Regions from separate parts of the Candidatus Thalassolituus haligoni genome, predicted to be linked through region 2. Evidence: predicted binding sites of a transcription regulator. Region 2 holds the regulator's gene; each other region holds the start of a gene.

Region 1 (3,282 bases), 1.6 Mb from region 2:
GGCTGCCATCATCATTAGCAGACGCGGCGACCAGGGCATTACCATCGGCATCCTGGAAGTTGGCGTCGTTGGCAATGGCATTATTGATGTGCAAAGCCAGGTCTTCGGCATTGTCATACGTGCCGACACTGCCCGTGCCACCATTGGCAGAAGGATCGTAGGTAGAATCCAGCGTCAGGGTCTGGAACCCAGAGTTATTGACGTTGAGTTCAAACGTATTGTTGGTTGCATTAACAGCCGTACCAGCGGCAATTGACATATCCGCCGTCGTAAAGGTAGCGGCTGACTCAGCAGACGAGATAGACGACGTAGTCACCGTACTGGTAATCGCAGCCGCACGGCCGGAGTAAGTGCCCGCCGTCAGACCCGAGTTACGAATATCGCCGGTGCCAGTGCCCTGACCACCTTCAACTTCGATATCAGACCCATCCTGAGAAATCAGCGTGAAACCACCGTAGCTGGTGCCACTGGAGAGACCAGTCGCTGCTTCGGTCAGGTTACCGGAAGTGCCCAGATCCACCGTGATATTACGGCCATCTTTCGCCTCCAGCGTCACACCGCCGCCATCACCACCGTCCGTAGCCACCACACCGGTCTGGTCAGACTTGGCGTTAATGGAAGAAATCACTGAATCACGGTCGGCAGAGGTGTCCAGCCCACCCGTTGCCAAACTGATATCCACGCCATTCAGCGTCATGGTACCGGAGGTCTGACCCGCCACCATCTCACTGCCAGACGCCACGTTAGTGTTCACTTCAGCCGTGACACCGGTTTCATCCGACTTGGCATTGATGGCGGCCACTTTGGCAATCGCCGACGCTTCACGACCCGACACAGACGAAGTGTCATCACCGCTGCGGGAAGGATCAATCGCAGTACCATTAATAATCAGATCGCCGCTGCGCAAGCCGTTTTCATTACCCAGAGCGCTAACGCCATTAGCCTGACCCACACCGAGCTTGTCGGCGGTCAGTTCAGCAATCGAAACATCCACCGTTTGACCGGCATTGGCACCAATCTGGAAGGTCGCAGAAAAAGAACCATCCAGCAGTTTACGACCGTTAAAATCGGTTTCTTCCGAAGTACGGGTAATTTCCGCCACCAGCTGATCCACTTCTGCCTGCAACGCCTCACGATCGACATCGGAGTTGGTCGAGTTGGCCGACTGAACCGCCAATTCACGAATACGCTGCAGGTTTTCGTTCACCGAACCCAACGCACCTTCTGCGGTCTGGGCCAGGGCGATACCATCACCGGCGTTACGAACCGCCACTCCCAGACCCTTGATCTGGGAAGTAAAACGGGTAGAAATGGCCAAACCGGCCGCATCATCTTTCGCACTGTTAATGCGAAGACCCGAAGACAGACGCTCCAGAGCCTGCTGATTCGCGGACTGTGACTTGTCCAGGTTGCGCTGGGCATTCAAGGACGCGATGTTGGTATTAATAATTTGGGGCATGGTCTATCTCCTATGAGAATCTGGAGCCACCACCATCGCTGATGGGTGTTTGGCAGTGCTCCGCCTAACAGTTTCATAGTCGTTAACGGCCCACCTTCAGAGTTCTTTAGAAGTTTTTTGATTGCCCCGCAGCCGGGGATTCTCCGTAGGGGGCGTAATCTGCTGGGCTGTGCTGGCCGGTCATGGCACAGTACCCACCCCTGACCTGTGATTGATTCTGAATTGCTCCATGAATAAAGCAAAACGTACCGAGATTTTCAGCCGCCTGAGAGCAGCCAACCCCGAACCAAAAACCGAGCTGGAATACAGCACCCCTTTTGAGCTGCTGATTGCGGTATTGCTGTCGGCCCAAGCGACGGATGTGTCGGTCAATAAGGCCACTCGCAAGCTCTATCCGGTGGCCAATACTCCAGAAACGTTGCGGGCATTGGGTGAAGAGGGTCTGAAGCAATACATCAAAACCATTGGTCTGTTTAACAGCAAGGCCAAAAACGTCATCAATCTCTGCGATATCCTGATCCATCAGCACCAGAGTCAAGTGCCTCAAACCCGTGAAGCGCTCGAAGCATTACCCGGCGTTGGCAGAAAAACCGCCAATGTGGTGCTGAACACAGCGTTCGGCCAGCCAACTATTGCAGTCGACACCCATATTTTCAGAGTATCTAACCGTACCCGTATCGCATCGGGCAAAGACGTGGTTGAAGTGGAGCAACGGCTATTACGGCTGATACCGAAAGAATTCCAGCTCGATGCCCACCACTGGCTTATTTTGCACGGTCGTTATACCTGCATTGCCCGCAAGCCGCGCTGTGGTTCATGCTTGATAGAAGACCTGTGCGAATACAAACAGAAAACGTCGGACTGAACGGCTGCCTGGCAACGGGTTCAGAACACCCAACCCAACCGGATAAACAAGAGAGGTTCACCATGAGAATGCTGCACACCATGTTGCGAGTAGGCGACCTGCAACGCTCCATCGACTTTTATACCCAGGTGATGGGTATGGAACTGTTGCGTCAGCACGACAATAAAGATTACCAGTACACACTCGCCTTCGTTGGTTATCAGCCAGAAAGTGAAGGCGCTGTGCTGGAGCTGACCTATAACTGGGGCCAGAGCGAATATGACCTCGGCAATGCCTACGGCCATATTGCACTGGAAGTAGACGACGCTGCCGCAGCTTGCGATAAAATTCGCGCCAGCGGAGGCAAGGTAACTCGCGAAGCGGGCCCGGTGGCCGGTGGTAAAACAGTGATTGCTTTTGTCGAAGACCCGGACGGCTACAAAATAGAACTGATCGAAAAGACTCCGAGTTTTCCGATCGAACTTTGAGCCAACCGGCTTGCAGATACATCTGAAGTAAACATTCCGACACTTCAAACAGGGCACCGTGTGACAGCGGATTTATGCCCTGGCTGGCTGGGCAGCTGCACTGCTCTCTGCCGCACTGCCCTGCGTGGCGTTTGCCGATTGATGCTGAATATTGCAGCTGAGCTGATCTTCTTCACATACCCGGCGCGTCAACGCCAGGAATACCCCCAGTGATGCCAGTAACAAAGCACACGCGACCAAAATCGCCACTGGGTAGTAGAGGTTGCCCGCCAGCTCCAGCTGACTGTATTTAATAATCATAATCAGCGCTTCCAGCACCAGAGCGATACAGACGGTGCCGACAAAACGGGAAATGGTACGGCGCACGCTGACAAAAATACTCTCCCCAGCCACATCGGAGGTGTATTCCTTACCCACCCCGACACCGAGTTCATACATCGCCAGCGCGATGATCAGATTGTTGATCGATTTGATCACGTGGGTGACCATTT
Region 2 (3,282 bases):
CGTTGCCAGGATGTCGGGCTGGAACCATCCTGGTCGGATCGGATCGTCTCGCAGGTCACAGAACAGAACGACATGGGGCTGGCCTGGAAGCAAGTGTTGCGGCAGATGGCGGTCGATTTGCCGGTCGCCAAACAGGGCAGTCTCGACAAAGGTGGCGTCTTTGCCCTTGTGGGTCCGACCGGTGCCGGAAAAACCACCACCATTGGCAAACTGGCCGCCCGCTTTGTTATCCAACACGGTGCTGATGCCGTCGCGCTGGTGAGTATCGACAGCTATCGCGTTGCCGCGCATGACCAGTTGCGTTCAGTGGCCCGGATTTTAGGCGTGGAATTACACACCGTGGCCCCAGGCGAAGACTTGGCGGCGACGCTGGAAACACTGACGGGTAAGAAAAAGAAGCGCCTGGTGCTGGTCGATACCGCTGGCCTGGCGAGTCAGGATCCATCGTTTCAGGGACAGTTATCGATGTTGAAGCAGGCCTGTACCTGCAAGGGCAGTGGTCCGCGCATGCGCTGCTTGCTGACCTTGCCGTTGACCAGTCAGGGACGTTGCTTGCAGGAAAATTATGAACACTTCAAACCGGCCGGACTGGCGGGCTGTATTTTTACCAAACTGGACGAGTGTTTCAGTCTTGGGCCTGCCATGAGTGTGGCAGCCCTGACCCGGTTGCCATTAGTGATGATTGCGGATGGCCCGAAGATTCCCGATGACCTGCATTATCCGGATGCAGGCAAGTTAGTCAGGCTAGCGGAGCAAATGGCGCGTATGGCGCGTACCCGCTGGCAGGCCGCAGAGGCCATGAGTCTGGCCAATTGTCGCCAGACCGGTTCCCAACAAGGAGTTCATTAATATGGCAAATCATCCTGTTCAAGTCATTGCAGTCAGCGGTGGCAAGGGAGGCGTGGGTAAAAGTAACGTCTCCGTCAACCTGGCGATCGGACTGGCTGAGCTGGGGCGTCGTGTTGTGGTATTGGACGCTGACCTTGGATTGGCCAATATCGATATTCTGTTGGGTATCAGTTCCGCCCGCACCATTGAAAATGTACTGGCAGGGGAGTGTGACCTGCGCGACATCATGGTTCGTGGCCCTGGCGGTATTCGTATTGTACCGGCGGCCTCTGGTACCCAGAAACTGTCGCAGCTGAACAATAGGGAGCATGCCGGGTTGATACAGGCCTTCAGTGAGCTGGGCGACGATATCGACGTCTTGATCGTTGATACCGCAGCGGGCATCTCCGATACCGTGCTCAGTTTTGTGTGTGCGGCTCAGGAAGTATTGCTGGTAGTGACCGACGAACCCACCTCGATTACCGACGCCTACGCCCAGATCAAGTTGTTAAGTCGGGATTACGGCATGTTCCGCTTTCGTATCGTCGCCAATATGGTTCGTACCCCACAAGACGGCCATGCGCTATTTGCCAAACTCACCAAGGTGACGGATCGCTTCCTCGACGTGGCTTTGCAGTATGTCGGCGCGGTTCCCCAGGACGACGCCGTCAAACGGGCGGTGCAGCGTCAGAAAGCGGTGATTGAAACCTATCCCCGTTCCCGTGCGGCGATTGCCTTCCGGGCGCTGGCGAAAAAAGTGGATGCCTGGCCATTACCAACGACACCACGGGGTCATCTGGAATTTTTTGTTGATCGGCTGGTGCAGCAACAGGTTGGAGTGTGAGTTGTGAATCGGAGCAGTTGCCTCGCCTATACCGAGGTTGAAAAACACAAGGTGGATGAGCGTGTGCACGAGCACGCGACTCTGGTCAAGCGTATCGCCCATCACATGATGGCACGGCTACCGGATTCGGTGCAGGTCAATGACCTGATCCAGGCTGGCATGATTGGCTTGTTGGAAGCAGCGCGTAAATACGATGGCGACAAAGGCGCCAGCTTTGAAACCTATGCTGGCATCCGTATTCGGGGTGCCATGCTGGATGAAATTCGTCGGGGCGATTGGGCACCACGTTCGGTGCATCGCAACAGCCGCCGGATCAGTGAAGCGATCCAGCAAATAGAAGGTGAAACCGGCCGCGATGCGGAAGACAGTGACGTGGCTGAGCGTCTGGGACTGAGTGCCGACGACTATCACGCAATCCTGCGCGACAGCGCTGGATGCCGACTGTTCAGCTATGAAGAAATGCTCGAAAACAACGACGGTACTGATGGCGTTGATGCCCTGTTGTCCAGCAGCGATGATCCGTCCCACAGTATCGAACGGAGTGCCTTTCAGCAGCAGCTGGCGGATGCCATTCGCGGCCTGCCGGAGCGGGAACAACTGGTGTTATCGCTCTATTATGATGAAGAACTCAACCTCAAGGAAATAGGCGCCGTACTGGGAGTGAGTGAAAGCCGGGTGTGTCAGATTCACAGTCAGGCGGCCCATCGGTTAAAGGCTCGACTGGGTGGCTGGGCAAGCTGAATCGATAGGACGCATTGCCATCGGGACTGTACGACGTTGAGTGCGCCCGACACGGAGTCAATACGGACTTGAGTTCATACAACGGGCGGGTTCTGCTCCCGTCTTTTGTGCTTGTTTTTTCAGTTTTCCCCTGTCTGGCCGATACCCTTGTTGACAGTATGAAACCGCAGGGATTGCGGTTGTTAGTGGTTGGCCATGGCGACAACAGGAAACTCTCCAGGCTTGCTGGATAACCGTCAGACTGGGTCTACACTTGCAGTAGAGTCCTTGAGTACTACGGGTATCAATGGGCATCAGAAACGGCTTGTTAGAAAAGTCGACTATTGGAGGTCGTTTTGGACAAGAACATGAAAATCCTCATCGTTGACGATTTTTCCACGATGAGACGCATCGTTAAAAATTTGCTGCGCGATCTGGGATTTACCAACACCGCAGAAGCAGATGATGGATCAACCGCCTTGCCGATGCTGCAGCAAGGTGACTTCGATTTCCTGGTAACAGACTGGAATATGCCAGGTATGACAGGTATCGATTTGCTCAAGAAAGTGAGGGCAGACGAGCGCCTGCGAAGCTTGCCCGTATTAATGGTGACAGCAGAAGCCAAGCGCGAGCAGATCGTGGCGGCTGCTCAGGCTGGTGTTAACGGTTACGTCGTGAAGCCATTTACTGCTGCAGTGCTCAAGGAAAAGATTGAAAAAATCTTTGAGCGTGTCGAAGGCTAACTCCAGGGTTTACCCATGTCCGAGAGTAATTCGCAACAACTGGCGCAGTCGACCAGCCTGGCAATGAAAAACCTGGCGCAGTCGATGGTGGAAAGCATTGAACGCGGCGAAATCAGTCATGCGGTGTCCCTGGTGAATCAGCTGAAT
Region 3 (3,282 bases), 1.6 Mb from region 2:
AGTTCCGAAGTGGATGTCACTAACGGCACGTTTGCTATCGAAGGTGGTTTTGTCTCTGGTAGTGAAGTCACCCAGGCGGTGACGCCAAACGCTATGGAAAACGGCGATCTGGTGATTAACGGTACGTCTATTCAGGGTGCCAATGCCAGGGATGATACTGCCTCCGATACTGTCGCCTTGACCAGTGATGCCGCTGCCGGTGGTATCGCCGTAGCCGCTGCGATCAACAAGTCGAGCGCAGAAACCGGGGTGACCGCTGAAGTGAATGCCACCACGATGAATGGTGGTGGTGATACCAGTCTGCTGGACAAAGCGGCTGCCGGATCGACCGGTACGGTGATGATCAATAACGTCGAAACCACGGCGATCAATCTGACCGGTGATGAAGGACGTGACCGTCAAACCGCAATCGATGCAATCAACTCGGTATCCGGTCAGACCGGTGTGATGGCGGAAGATAACGGTGAGTCGATCACCCTGACCGCTGCCGATGGCCGTAACATTTCGGTGGCCATCGACAACAAGGCATCAACCAATGCGGCGGCGGGTTTTGATTCCAGCAACTTTGGTAACGCCATTGGTTTAAGCGCCGATGAAGCCGGAGTGGGTGAAGCGGATCTGTCGGGTACCTCCTCGACCTACGCGAATACCGCCGGCACGACCTATTCAACCGTAACGCTGACTTCGGCCAGTGCGATTGAAGTCAGTAATGGTGAGAACGGTGCTGATGAGCTGTCGGCTCTGGGCTTGCAAGCGGGCACGTACGGCGGTGGTGAAGATGGCCAGTATCTGAAAGATATCGACATCTCGACCTTCGAAGGCGCTCAGTCGGCGATCAAGTCAGTCGACAATGCGATCGAACAGGTGGCTTCCCAGCGTGCCGATCTCGGTGCGATCCAGAACCGTCTGGAATCCACCGTGAGTAACTTGCAAGTGACCTCGGAAAACCTGAATGCGGCCAACTCTCGGATTCAGGATGCAGACTTTGCAGCAGAAACAGCCGAGATGTCTCGTACCCAGGTGTTGCAGCAGGCAGGTATTTCCGTTCTGGCTCAGGCAAACGCTGCAGGTCAGCAAGTTCTGTCTCTGCTGGGTTAACCCACAGACGTGGTGGCCTGACGGCCACCACTGATCGTTTCAAGACCGTGAGGTGAACCACATGAGCGACATTAACGTGAATTCAACCACCAGAATCCCTGCCAACGTTGCCACCATGTATCGTGACAACAACGGCCAGAGTCCACTGGGTACAACCGGAACCGGCAAAGACTTGCCAGCCGCTGGCAACCAGGGGCAGTCAAGCGCCGTTCCTGACCAGCAGCAGGTGCAGGAAGCCATCTCTCGTATTAACGAATACGTGCAGCAATCGGAACGGACACTGGACTTTCAACTGGATGAAAGCAGCGGCGAGACTATTATTCGGGTCTACGACAAGCAGTCCGAAGAACTGATTCGCCAGATTCCCAGTGAACTGGCCCTTGAACTGGCGCAAAAATTGAATGATGAGGAACCATCGTTATTGTTCAGTGCCCAGGTCTAGGCGACAAACAGGATCCGGGATTTCCCGGCTCAAGAAAAACCCGTACTGACCGATAACGTCAGTGTGGGTTTTTTTATGAGTGGTCGAATATGGCCAGCGGGAGTTACTGATGGCATCTATTGAGTCGCTGGGCCTGGGATCTGGCGTGTTGACCACCGAGCTGGTGGAAAACATTATCAATGCCGAGCGCGAGGCCTCGGATCTGAGGCTGGATTCAAAACAGCAGTTGGTAGAAGCTAAAATTACCGCTTATGGCGAAATACAGTCGCAGCTTTCAACGCTCGATTCCGCTGTGAGCAAGCTGGCCAGTCCGTCGTTGGCGAATGCCACTGTGGCGACGTCTTCCAACGAGGAGATTCTTACCGCGACCACTTCCAGCGTGGCCGAACCTGGTAGCTATACCATTGAGGTACTCAATACCGCCAGAGCTCATTCTCTGGCCAGTGACCGTTATACCAGTTTTGATGAAATCGTTGGCACTGGCAAACTGGTCTTCACCTTTGGTGAAAACAACTACGACACCGATGGCAACCTGACCGGACAGGATGTGAACCCGGACAAACCCGGTACTACCATTTCGATCGACAATTCCAATCGCACCCTGAGTGGCATTCGTGATGCCATTAACAGCGCCGATATGGGTGTGACGGCATCTATTATCAACGACGGCAGTGGTTACCGCCTGCTGATGACCTCGGCCGACACCGGTAAAGAGCAAGCCATGCGGATTCAAGCGCTGGACAGCTCCGGGGCCGAGTTAACCACAGGCTTGTCGGCGTTGGCGTTTAATGCTTCCCAGAGCGCCTATTCGTCCCTGGAAGAAACCAGCACCGGACAAGACGCCCAGCTACGGGTCAATGGCCTGAATATTACCCGCAGCAGCAACGCCGTGGATGAAGTGGTGAAGGGCGTTACGCTGAATCTGCAAAATGCCGATGTCGGCAATACGGTGACGGTGACGGTGGCCGCAGATGTGGAGCAGCTATCAGAAAACCTTCAGGCATTTGTCGATGCCTATAATACCTTCAAGCAGTTCAGCGACGAGCTCAGCACCTACGATTCGGCCAACGAACAGGCCGGGTTGTTGCTGGGAGACTCCACCATACGCTCGATCCAGTATCAGGTACGGTCACTGATCAGCCAGCCGATTGCCGGGTTGTCGGGCTCTGCTTTCCGCTCGTTGACGGAACTCGGGGTGAATACCGATCAGAACAACGATTATTTGCTCTATTTTGATCAGACTGCGTTTAACGAGGCGATCACGTCCGACCGCAGTGCCGTTGCCAGTATTCTGGCCAAGTCGGGTCTGACCACCGACAGTCAGGTAACTTACGTCAACGACTCGATCAATACTCAACCAGGCAGCTACGATGTCCATGTCACCCAGCTGGCCACCCAGGCAATGTATCAGGGCGGCCGTGTCGCGGGTCTGGATTTCAGTGCTGCGGTGTCGATTGATGACAGCAACGACAACTTCACCATTCGGGTGAACGGCACCATGGCCCAGGTGCAACTGACCCATGGCAGCTACGACAGTGGCGACGCCCTGGCAAAAGAGCTGGCATTACAAATTAACAGCGCAGAAAACATCGCCAACAGCGGCTTTTCTGTCTCTGTGGATCACAATGCCAGCGATCCGTCGTTCAGTATTACCTCCAACAAATATGGCGCGTCGTCCCAGGTGTATTTCACCAGTGTGGATAACAACACTGCCAATACACTCGGCTTTAATACCCTGAATG

Evidence for each region. The regulator FliA, encoded in region 2, starts transcription of late flagellar genes. The targets are predictions, from matches to a motif close to CTAAAGTTNNNNNNNNNNCNGCCGATA.
Region 1: the regulator FliA is predicted to act here: its motif matches at 1,543-1,569, upstream of SOJ49_RS06120 (flagellin).
Region 3: the regulator FliA is predicted to act here: its motif matches at 1,569-1,595, upstream of fliD (flagellar filament capping protein FliD).

Annotation. Positions count from the first base shown of each region.
Region 1 is NZ_CP139482.1:1,345,474-1,348,755, reverse strand. Features, by position in the region: gene SOJ49_RS06120 (flagellin) at 1-1,459, opposite strand, end outside; gene nth (endonuclease III) at 1,689-2,324, shown strand; gene gloA (lactoylglutathione lyase) at 2,387-2,791, shown strand; gene SOJ49_RS06105 (hypothetical protein) at 2,864-3,282, opposite strand, start outside.
Region 2 is NZ_CP139482.1:2,914,914-2,918,195, reverse strand. Features, by position in the region: gene flhF (flagellar biosynthesis protein FlhF) at 1-849, shown strand, start outside; gene SOJ49_RS12965 (MinD/ParA family protein) at 851-1,672, shown strand; gene SOJ49_RS12960 (RNA polymerase sigma factor FliA) at 1,724-2,413, shown strand; gene cheY (chemotaxis response regulator CheY) at 2,749-3,135, shown strand; gene SOJ49_RS12950 (protein phosphatase CheZ) at 3,151-3,282, shown strand, end outside.
Region 3 is NZ_CP139482.1:1,350,285-1,353,566, forward strand. Features, by position in the region: gene SOJ49_RS06120 (flagellin) at 1-1,098, shown strand, start outside; gene SOJ49_RS06125 (flagellar protein FlaG) at 1,160-1,540, shown strand; gene fliD (flagellar filament capping protein FliD) at 1,650-3,282, shown strand, end outside.